Regions from separate parts of the Paenibacillus sp. F4 genome, predicted to be linked through region 3. Evidence: predicted binding sites of a transcription regulator. Region 3 holds the regulator's gene; each other region holds the start of a gene.
What was found. The regulator Rex, encoded in region 3, represses fermentation and respiration genes when NADH is low (regulators of the CRP and FNR family bind a similar motif). The targets are predictions, from matches to a motif close to TTGTGAAATATTTCACAA.

Region 1: a site for Rex is predicted at 1,318-1,335, ahead of adhE (bifunctional acetaldehyde-CoA/alcohol dehydrogenase). Genes of this name have one in related genera too.
Region 2: a site for Rex is predicted at 1,465-1,482, ahead of arcA (arginine deiminase). Genes of this name have one in related genera too.

What each region holds. Positions count from the first base shown of each region.
Region 1 is NZ_POVS01000013.1:133,009-136,298, forward strand. It holds gene C1T21_RS13780 (DODA-type extradiol aromatic ring-opening family dioxygenase) at 1-296, shown strand, start outside; gene C1T21_RS13785 (Crp/Fnr family transcriptional regulator) at 436-1,152, opposite strand; gene adhE (bifunctional acetaldehyde-CoA/alcohol dehydrogenase) at 1,411-3,290, shown strand, end outside.
Region 2 is NZ_POVS01000017.1:222,053-225,342, reverse strand. It holds gene argF (ornithine carbamoyltransferase) at 1-118, opposite strand, end outside; gene arcA (arginine deiminase) at 143-1,375, opposite strand; gene argR (arginine repressor) at 1,807-2,259, opposite strand; gene C1T21_RS19645 (putative zinc-binding protein) at 2,603-2,962, shown strand; gene C1T21_RS19640 (VOC family protein) at 3,194-3,290, opposite strand, start outside.
Region 3 is NZ_POVS01000013.1:290,043-293,332, forward strand. It holds gene dinG (ATP-dependent DNA helicase DinG) at 1-1,611, shown strand, start outside; gene C1T21_RS14600 (redox-sensing transcriptional repressor Rex) at 1,656-2,309, shown strand; gene C1T21_RS14605 (amidohydrolase) at 2,296-3,290, shown strand, end outside.

The sequences.
Region 1 (3,290 bases), 160 kb from region 3:
TTGGCAGTGGAGTGACTGTTCATAATCTGCGTATCGTCAAATGGGGGGAAACGAAAACAGAACCTTGGGCTATAGATTTTGATGATTGGATTATTGAAAAAGTGCAAAGTAGAGATATAGAGGCTTTGGATCATTATGAAAGCGAAGCACCGTATGCTCGTCAGGCCGTACCAAGAGCAGAGCACTTTGTACCGTTGTTTATTGCAATGGGGAGTGGCAATCCTGCAAACAAAGCCAAGGTCATCCATAGAAGCTATGAGATGGGGAATTTAAGTTATCTATGCTTACAGTTTTAAAAAGTGTGTTGCCAGAAGAAGGACTATTGTTAAAATGCTTCGCTACTGCTCCTGTATAAGTAGGGGAGTGGAAATAAATTAGGGAGTGTTATAAGCTATAATGGCTTATAACACTCCCTTTTACATAAAAAACAATTTATTATATCCGGCAAATCTCACGAGGGCACAATTCACAATGACATACGCCTTGCAGCATTTCCAAATCCTTGACAACAATCATGCCATTATCGTATTCTACTGCATTTTTCTTACGTAGATCACTAAGCATCCGGTTTACGCTTTCCCGAGTCGCACCGATCATATTAGATAAGTCAGTATGAGTAATTTTCTTATGAATCAGGATATGTTCGCCGTGAGGCTCACCATAGGTATTGCATAGACGGATGAGTGTTGAACATAGAGCACCTGGCTTGCCGTACATCATCAAATCGCGGAACTTAGTCTGAGTAATGCGGTGATGCGAACCCATCCATTTCATAAAGTCAATCGCAAAATCACAATGCTGGCAAATAAGCAGCTCCAGATCTGTATGATCGATTACGCCAATATCACTGTCTTCCAGAACCTCAGCAGAAAAGGAATGCTTAGTACCGAAAAATGGATCGGCTTGGCCAACAAGATCGCCGCTTTGATACATATATAGAATAAGTTCCTTACCCTCATCCGTTGTTTTGGTTACTTTCACGCGTCCGCGCTTAATATAAAACAGCTTATCCGCTGTATCTCCTTCCCAGAACAGATGCGAGCTTTCTGGCATAACTCGATCTTTCATCATCACTTGCAATCGGTTGAAGCTGGCCTCCGAGAAGCAACAGGTGTTGCCGCGGGCTTCCATTACATTTGTAGGGTTTCTCATCGTCCATTTCCCCTTTGTATCCTATGTTTTTTATCTGCAACTTGATCAATTCAAATTCATTATATACCTGTGCAATGAGTTTTTGGGGCAAGAAGAGGGGGTAAAAGTGGCAGAATTCCAAACTTTGTGATTTAATTCACTTCATAAAATAAAATTTTAAATAGATTGTGAAAAAAATCACAATATATCTTGAAAAGCTGTGTTACGATCAGTGCGTGAACAAGAGATAGTACACGAGATAACAGGAGGATGAGGGAAATGGCTGTTAAAAACGAGGTTATCCAAAAAGAGCAAAGCGCAGAGCAGTATATTCAAACGCTGATTGACCGGGGAAACCGGGCACAGCAAGCTTTCATGAGTATGAATCAGGAACAGATTGACGAAATCGTACAAGCTATGGCACTCGCAGGGATGGATAAACACATGTACCTGGCGAAGTTGGCTGTTGAAGAAACAGGACGCGGTGTGTACGAGGACAAAATCACCAAAAACATGTTTGCAACAGAATATATCTATCATAGTATCAAAAATGAAAAAACCGTCGGTGTCATTGAGGACAATGATTTTGACAGTTTTCAAAAGATAGCAGAGCCAGTCGGCATTATCATGGGGATCACTCCAGTGACAAACCCGACTTCGACTACGATGTTCAAAGCGTTGATTGCCATTAAAACACGTAACCCAATCATTTTCGGTTTCCATCCATCTGCTCAATCGTGTAGTGCGGAAGCAGCCCGCGTCTTGCTCGAAGCAGCTGTTAAACATGGTGCTCCAGCTGATTGTATTCAATGGATTGAAGCACCTTCGATGGATAAGACCAATGTACTGATGAACCACCCTGATGTGGCGCTGATTCTGGCAACTGGTGGATCAGGCATGGTTAAGGCGGCATATAGCTGCGGTAAACCTGCTCTGGGTGTAGGCCCAGGTAACGTGCCTTGCTTTATTGAAAAAACAGCAGACATCAAGCAGGCCGTGAACGATCTCATCCTCTCTAAATCTTTTGACAACGGTATGATTTGTGCTTCCGAGCAAGCGGTTATTATCGAAGAGCCAATCTTCGAACAAGTGAAAAAATTGATGATCGCTAACGGCTGCTATTTTGTAAATAAAGAAGAAGCAGCTAAGCTCACTCAAGGAGCTATGAATGTCGAGAAATGTGCAGTGAACCCAGCAATCGTCGGGCAGTCTGCTGTGAAAATTGCTGAAATGAGTGGTATCACAGTACCAGCAGGAACTAAAATTTTGGTCGCTGAGATTGAAGGTGTAGGAACAAAATTCCCATTGTCTGCGGAAAAATTGAGTCCTGTATTGGCTTGCTATAAAGTAAAAAATGCGGAACAAGGTATTCAGCGCGCTGCTGAAGTCGTGGAATTCGGGGGCATGGGCCACTCGTCCGCTATTCATTCGAACGATGAGGACGTTATCGCTCGCTTCGCAAACCGTCTGCAAACAGGACGTATCATTGTAAATGCACCTTCCACACATGGTGCGATTGGCGACATGTACAACACCAACCTTCCTTCGTTGACACTCGGTTGCGGTTCGTACGGTCGTAATTCGACTTCGTCGAACGTATCGGCAGTCAATTTGATTAATGTGAAAAGGGTGGCGAAACGGACGGTGAATATGCAATGGTTCAAAGTACCTTCCAAAATCTATTTTGAGAAAAACTCGACACAGTATCTTGCTAAAATGCCTGATATCACACGTGTAGCCATTATCACGGACCCTATGATGGTACAACTGGGATATGTAGATCGTGTTATTCATTATCTGCATCAACGCCAAACACCGGTAGCTATCGAAGTGTTCTCTGAAGTAGAGCCAGATCCATCGACAGTTACGGTAGAACGTGGTACAGAAATGATGAGACGTTTCCAACCGGATTGCATCATCGCACTGGGCGGCGGTTCGCCAATGGATGCGGCTAAAGGCATGTGGATGTTCTATGAATATCCAGATACTGATTTCAATAACTTAAAACAAAAATTCATGGATATCCGTAAACGGATTTACAAGTACCCACGTCTGGGCCAAAAAGCACAATTTGTAGCGATCCCTACAACCTCGGGTACAGGTTCCGAAGTTACATCGTTTGCAGTAATTACGGACAAAAACCTGGGCAACACGAAGTA
Region 2 (3,290 bases), on a different contig from region 3:
TTTTCTTTTTCTCTTTTAAATCTGCTGCTAAATTGAGGAAATATAACAATTCCTCTTCTGTAAAATCGATCTCCGCAAGAAAACTTCTGCCTTTTAAGCTTGAATTAGTTTTTCCCATATTTATCCCTGCTTTCTCCGTAATTTAAATATCTTTTCGAACGATTGGCATACTCATACAACGTGGACCCCCACGGCCACGGGATAATTCCGAGCTCAATATTTCAATGACCTCGATACCGTGTTCACGCAATAAAGCATTTGATACATAGTTACGGTCATACGTAACAACGACTCCTGGCGCAATGGCTAATGTATTGGATCCGTCATTCCATTGTTCACGAGCAGAGGCTATTGCATCTCCTCCGCCACAAGGAATAAGAACCAAATCCTTTAAGCCCAAAATCTCTTTTAGAGATTCCATTAAAGAGGTGTGATGGGTAATATTAAGCGTTTCTTCATCCGGGCCTTTCTCTAAAACATAAATATTCATATTTCCTTGCGGTCCTTGTATCGCTGGATGAATTGTAAATTTATCATAATCAACCATCGTAAATACGGTATCTAAATGCATAAATGCCCGGCATTTTGGAATCTCAATGGCTAGTACTCGCTTGAACTTTTCTTGACGGCTAAATAGATTTAGGGCTAAACGTTCAATAGCTTTAGCTGAAGTACGGGCAGATACACCAATGGCAATGGTTTCTTCATTTAAAATGAGCTCATCACCACCTTCGATTGGAAATTCATAATTGCGATCCAGCCAAACCGGTACATTATGACTGGTAAATCTCGGATGATGTTTAATAACGTACTCCATAAACAAGGATTCACGTCTTCGTGCAGTTTCTCTCATTTTATTAATCGTTAACCCATCACCAATAACAGCTGCAGGATCGCGGGTAAAATATAAATTTGGCATTGGAACCAAATAAAATGGAGAATGATCTTGCATAAATTCATGTAATTGCATACTCTTACCCGTTTCAATTTCGTTTTTTCGTACACCACTCATTATTTTTTGAACTAAATCTTCATTGGAGAAGGAAAATAAATATTCTTTTAAAATTTGATGTGAAATATTTCCTTCAGCCCTTCCTTCTTCTAACATTTGGTCAACAAATTCTTCTCTCCGTTTTTTATCCACTAATGCCTCGGCTGCGAGTTTTTCCAAATAAAGAACTTCAATTCCCCGATTGCGTAATGTTTGGGCAAAATAGTCATGTTCTTTTTGAATCACCGGCAAAAAGGGAATATCGTCAAATAATAACGGTTGTAAAAAATCCGGTGTTAAGTTTTCCAATTCTTGTCCCGGACGTTTTAATAAAACCGTTTGTAATTCCCCAATTTCCGAAGCAACATGCAATGGATGCTTCATTGGTCGTACCTCCTTTTTAATCTTTGATGTATACAAATGCATCATAAATGGTTCATGCTTTCCGCCTCGTGCAAACGCCAACATTTTTGTTGAGAAATATTTCACGTTTTTATTTTTAAAATAATAAAAAAATGTATTTTTATAATAGATTTTGTCAGTTTATCTACGAAACCTATTTCATATTACGTATATATGATGAATATCTGGACTGTAACTGCTGATCTAAAAAAATACATTATCAACTTGCAGCCTATGTAGAATGTAAGCGTATCCACAAGAAAAAGAGCGAAGGAACGCCCGCAAGGTAGCTGTGATGTTTGATCCAACAAGATACATCACGGCTACAGCATGCTCAAATTCGGGCATCCTACGCTCTTTAATTACTAAACTCAAGTAACCTCGTATTCTCACTTGACAATCTACTAGCTATTTTATCTAAAAATTAAATTAAGTCTTTCTTTTAAAATCTTTCGATCTGATAGAGTTTGGGAAATGACAAGGCAGGTATCATTCCCACATACACATCCTACCATTTCTCTCCAATTTGAATTATCTAATAAAACACCGATAACATTTGCATTGCCAGGCAACGTTTTTATAATCGTCAATTGATCGATATAATCAATCTTTACAACAACTTCTTTTAACTTCTTCTTTAACTTCAAATCAGTTTGCAAAGGCATTTCTGAGGAAACATTATAGATCATAAATCCTTTCGGAGAAGCTATTTTTATTAATTTCAACTCACGGATATCCCGTGAAATCGTAGCTTGCGTTACTATTATATCTTGTTCTGCCAACAATTCTACTAACTTCTCTTGTGTTTCTATTTCATATTCGCTTACCAATTGCTTAATTAATCGTTGTCTTTTTTCTCTTTTCATAGAAAGACACTCCTTTTTTATATTATAGCTTTATCATATCTTGCTCTAATTTTCTATTATTTTCTATAAAGAGGGATATAAGTATACTCTCGGAGCAAAGAGATGGCGCAGAACTTATTTTCATTGATAACACTGAAACGAACGAAGAGGAGCTTCTCATTTCTGGAAGCTCCTCTTCTTGTATAAAAAGTTTAATGGTAGATTTTGAAAAAATGTTGTCGTGATCAATATCACGGTCTAACCTGTAAATTTAAGTTAAAATACAAACAATTTAAATTATGTTTTATCTAAAACCAAAAATACCGTGATGGATTACAAAGAAAAAACAGGGAAGTGTACAAAGATGAAAAGAACTGATTTACCTCTTGTCTATTCATGTTCTGGATGTTCCTCCGCAGCACAAACCGCTAACATGATTGCTATACAAATGGATCGAGAAAAAGTCGCTGAAATGTCCTGCATTGCTGGTGTTGGTGGTGATGTCAAACCACTTGTCAGAACAGCAAAATCGGGACGTGACATCATTGCAATTGACGGCTGTCCCTTGTCCTGTTGCAAGAGTTGCTTAGCAAGGCATGATGTTCAACCCAAAGACCATTTCCTGCTGTCTGACTTTGACGTACCCAAGATAATAGGAGAAGATCCTAACCCCGATCATTATAGAAATGCTTACACACAAATCTTAGAACAAATTGGACAATAATTCTTAGTCAAAATTAAGGTGTGTATCGAAAGATGGCTCTCCTTTATTTTAGCTCCTTCGAGGTGTTGGGATAGTATACAATAAAAGTTAGCTGGCTTTTATTATGTAACAATATCGTAAATTAGTTTTACTGGTGGCTCCTAATACATCTTTAAGGGCCACCAGAATTTCTATTACATCATTTCAGCAGGTAGTCACCTTTAACGTATTCTACCAAAAAAGCGATTACCTTTATTCTCCACTAAAGCTTTTAGCCCATTCAGCAACCCTACGACTACTTTCTTCTTCTGACAAATCCTCGATCCTGGTCATAATAGACCATCTTACT
Region 3 (3,290 bases):
TCTTGCCCATGGTTCCGCAAATGCTATTATCATCGTGCACGCCATGAAGCAGGGATAGCGGATGTTGTTATTACGAATCACTCTAAGTTGTTCACTGACGTCAAAGCTAGCCACCAGTTGTTGCCGAGCTATGAACATCTGGTGATTGATGAAGCCCATCATCTGGAGGAAGTAGCTGGTAAGCACCTAGGTATGCATATGAAATATTTCACACTCGTGCATACACTGACGCGACTGTTCAAAGACAGCAAGAATGGACAACTGCCTTCACTTCGTCAACAGTTGGCGAAATCGGGGCACGAGAAGTCGACGGATTGGGCCTCAACCATCGATCAGATGTATCCGCTCGTGTTAGAGGTTAAGGAAACTTGGGACCTGCTAAGCGACAAGCTGTTTGGCATGTTGCCAGAGCGAAGCGATGCGACACCGGGTGAAACAGGACAGTTTTCTTCCCGTCTCAAACCTTCAGCCAAGCCTGCAAAGTGGGATCAGGCGGGGGCTTTGGAAAATCAGCTGTATGTAACGATGAGTGAAATTTTGCGCAAGGGCGACAAGCTGATGCTGGACGTCAAGGAAGAACATGACGATTATGCGGCGGATAGCCTTATTACAGATATCACGGGTCTGCTCAAGGATCTGGCGGGGATTCGAGAAAATTTGCGCTTTTTTATGCGACTCGATGATGAAACAACCGTATACTGGCTCGAAGCGAGTGGGCAATTCCGCAGTAAATCATTACAATTTTATGCGGTGCCCGTCGATGTGAGCCGCCAGTTGAAAGAAATGTTTTTTGACAAAAAAAGAAGCATTATTCTGACGTCTGCTACCTTATCGGTAGATAAGTCGTTTCAGTACATGATCGATCAGCTCGGCTTGCAGGAGGCCGCAGATCAAGAGCGGCTGATGACTTCGCAGCTCCCGTCACCCTTTAATTACAGGGATCAGGTGTTGCTGGTCATTCCACGGGATTTCCCAAGCGTGAAGGGCAGTGTAGGAGATGCACACTTTGTAGATATGCTCGTTAGCTCTCTAGGAGCGACTGCTCAGGCGACGCGGGGGAGAATGCTCGTTCTGTTTACTTCCTATCGGATGCTCCGGCAAGTGTATGAGCCGCTCAAAGAGGCCTTAGCATCCAGCGAAATTACTGTGCTGGGACAAGGTGTGGACAGTGGGAGTCGCAGCAAGCTAACCCGCCGTTTTCAGGAAGCCAAAGCTTCTGTATTGCTGGGAACCAGCAGCTTCTGGGAAGGCGTCGATATTCCGGGGAAGGCTCTGACTTGTCTGGCCATTGTTCGCTTGCCGTTTCAACCGCCGAATCACCCGTTGCTGGAGGCAAAAAGCGAGCTGCTCCAGCAGCAGAAGAAGAATCCATTTATGAAGCTGTCTGTACCACAAGCGGTCATTCGCTTCAAACAGGGATTTGGTCGGTTGGTTCGTACAGCGAGCGACCACGGGGTCGTTATCGTTTACGATACGCGTGTGATCGAATCCTATTACGGAAAGCACTTTTTGTACTCGTTACCGGGACCAAAAATGGAGCATATGCCATCGGAGCAAATGGTGCCCCGCATCGCCGAATGGCTCCAATCTGCCCCGGAGACCGAGGCATAACGGACGGACACTAAGTATGTTCGTTACAATTAGGGGGAGCAAGTATGAAATCAGATAAAATTTCAGAGGCTGTCGTACGGAGGTTACCCGTATATTTACGTTATCTGAATGCACTTCACAAACGGGAGGTGGCTACGGTCTCTTCTCAAGAGTTGGGACAGAGGCTAGATTTGAACCCGGCCCAAATCCGTAAAGATCTCGCCTATTTTGGAGATTTTGGTCGGAAGGGTATAGGTTATGATGTTTCTTATCTAATTGAGAAAATACGCCATATCCTGAAAATCGATCAGCAAATTAATGTAGTATTGGTCGGAGCGGGTAATCTGGGTCAAGCCCTTTCGAATTATAACGCTTATTTAAAAGACAATATGAAGATTGTAGCGGTATTTGATGCGTTTCCGGATAAGGTAGGGACCAAGATCAATACATTGGTCGTGCAACCGATGGATGAACTGGAAGCGACTGTGAAAGAAAAAAACATTCGAATCGGGATTATTACCGTACCTGATTTTGAAGCACAGCACGTGGCTGACAGGCTTATTGAGAGCGGAATTGGAGCGATCCTGAACTTTGCACCGACTACTCTCAAGGCACCGGCCAACATTCGGATTCATGCCACAGACTTTACAACTGATTTGCTTAGCCTCGCTTATTATTTGGAGGACGGAAAGGAAGAAACACAATATGACAGTGAATAAATGGATGATTAAAAACGGCTCTTTTGCCGTAAATGGATCAGAAGCTGGGGTAATCCATGGCTTTATGATTGTGGAAGATAGCCGCATTACTTACATTGGCGAGACTTTGCCTTCGGGTGAGGAAGAGACGAAAGCGATCGATGGTAAGGGGCTATTGTTTTTACCTGGTCTGATTAATACTCATGGTCATGCGGCGATGTCTCTGCTGCGTGGGCATGGAGATGACTTGGCACTTCAAGTATGGCTTCAGGAAAAAATGTGGCCTATGGAAGCCAAGTTTACATCTACGGACGTGTACTGGGGTACGTCGTTGTCAGTGCTGGAAATGCTGAAAGGTGGAACAACGACCTTCCTGGACATGTACGATCATATGGATGAGGTGGCTCGTGTAGCTGAAGAGTCAGGTATTCGTGCAAGTCTGATGCGTGGAGCAATTGGACTATGTTCGGAGGAAGAACAGCGAATCAAGCTGGCTGAGGCCGTGACCTTTGCGCGTAACTGGCATGGTAAAGCAGACGGGCGTATTACAACGATGATGTCACCGCATGCGCCATACACCTGTCCACCTGCGTTTATTGAAAAATTTGTACAAGCTGCGCATGATCTGGATTTGCCGCTGCATACGCACATGTCTGAGACGATCGCCGAAGTGGAGCAAAACGTACGCGACTACGGTTTGCGTCCAGTTGCACACTTGGATAAGCTTGGCTTTTTCTCCCGTCCTTCGCTCGTTGCCCATGGCGTTCATTTGAACGACGAAGAAATAGCTTTACTGGCTGAACGTGGTGTAGCGGTTTCGCACAACCCAGGTAGCAACTTGAAGCTGGCAAGTGGTGTGGCAAGAGTGCCTGAATTGCTGCGTGCAGGGGTTACCGTTTCTCTCGGAACGGATGGTCCTGCCAGTAATAATAACCTGGATATGTTCGAGGAAATGCGTCTGGCAGCACTTATTCACAAGGGTGTATCTGGTGACCCTACGGC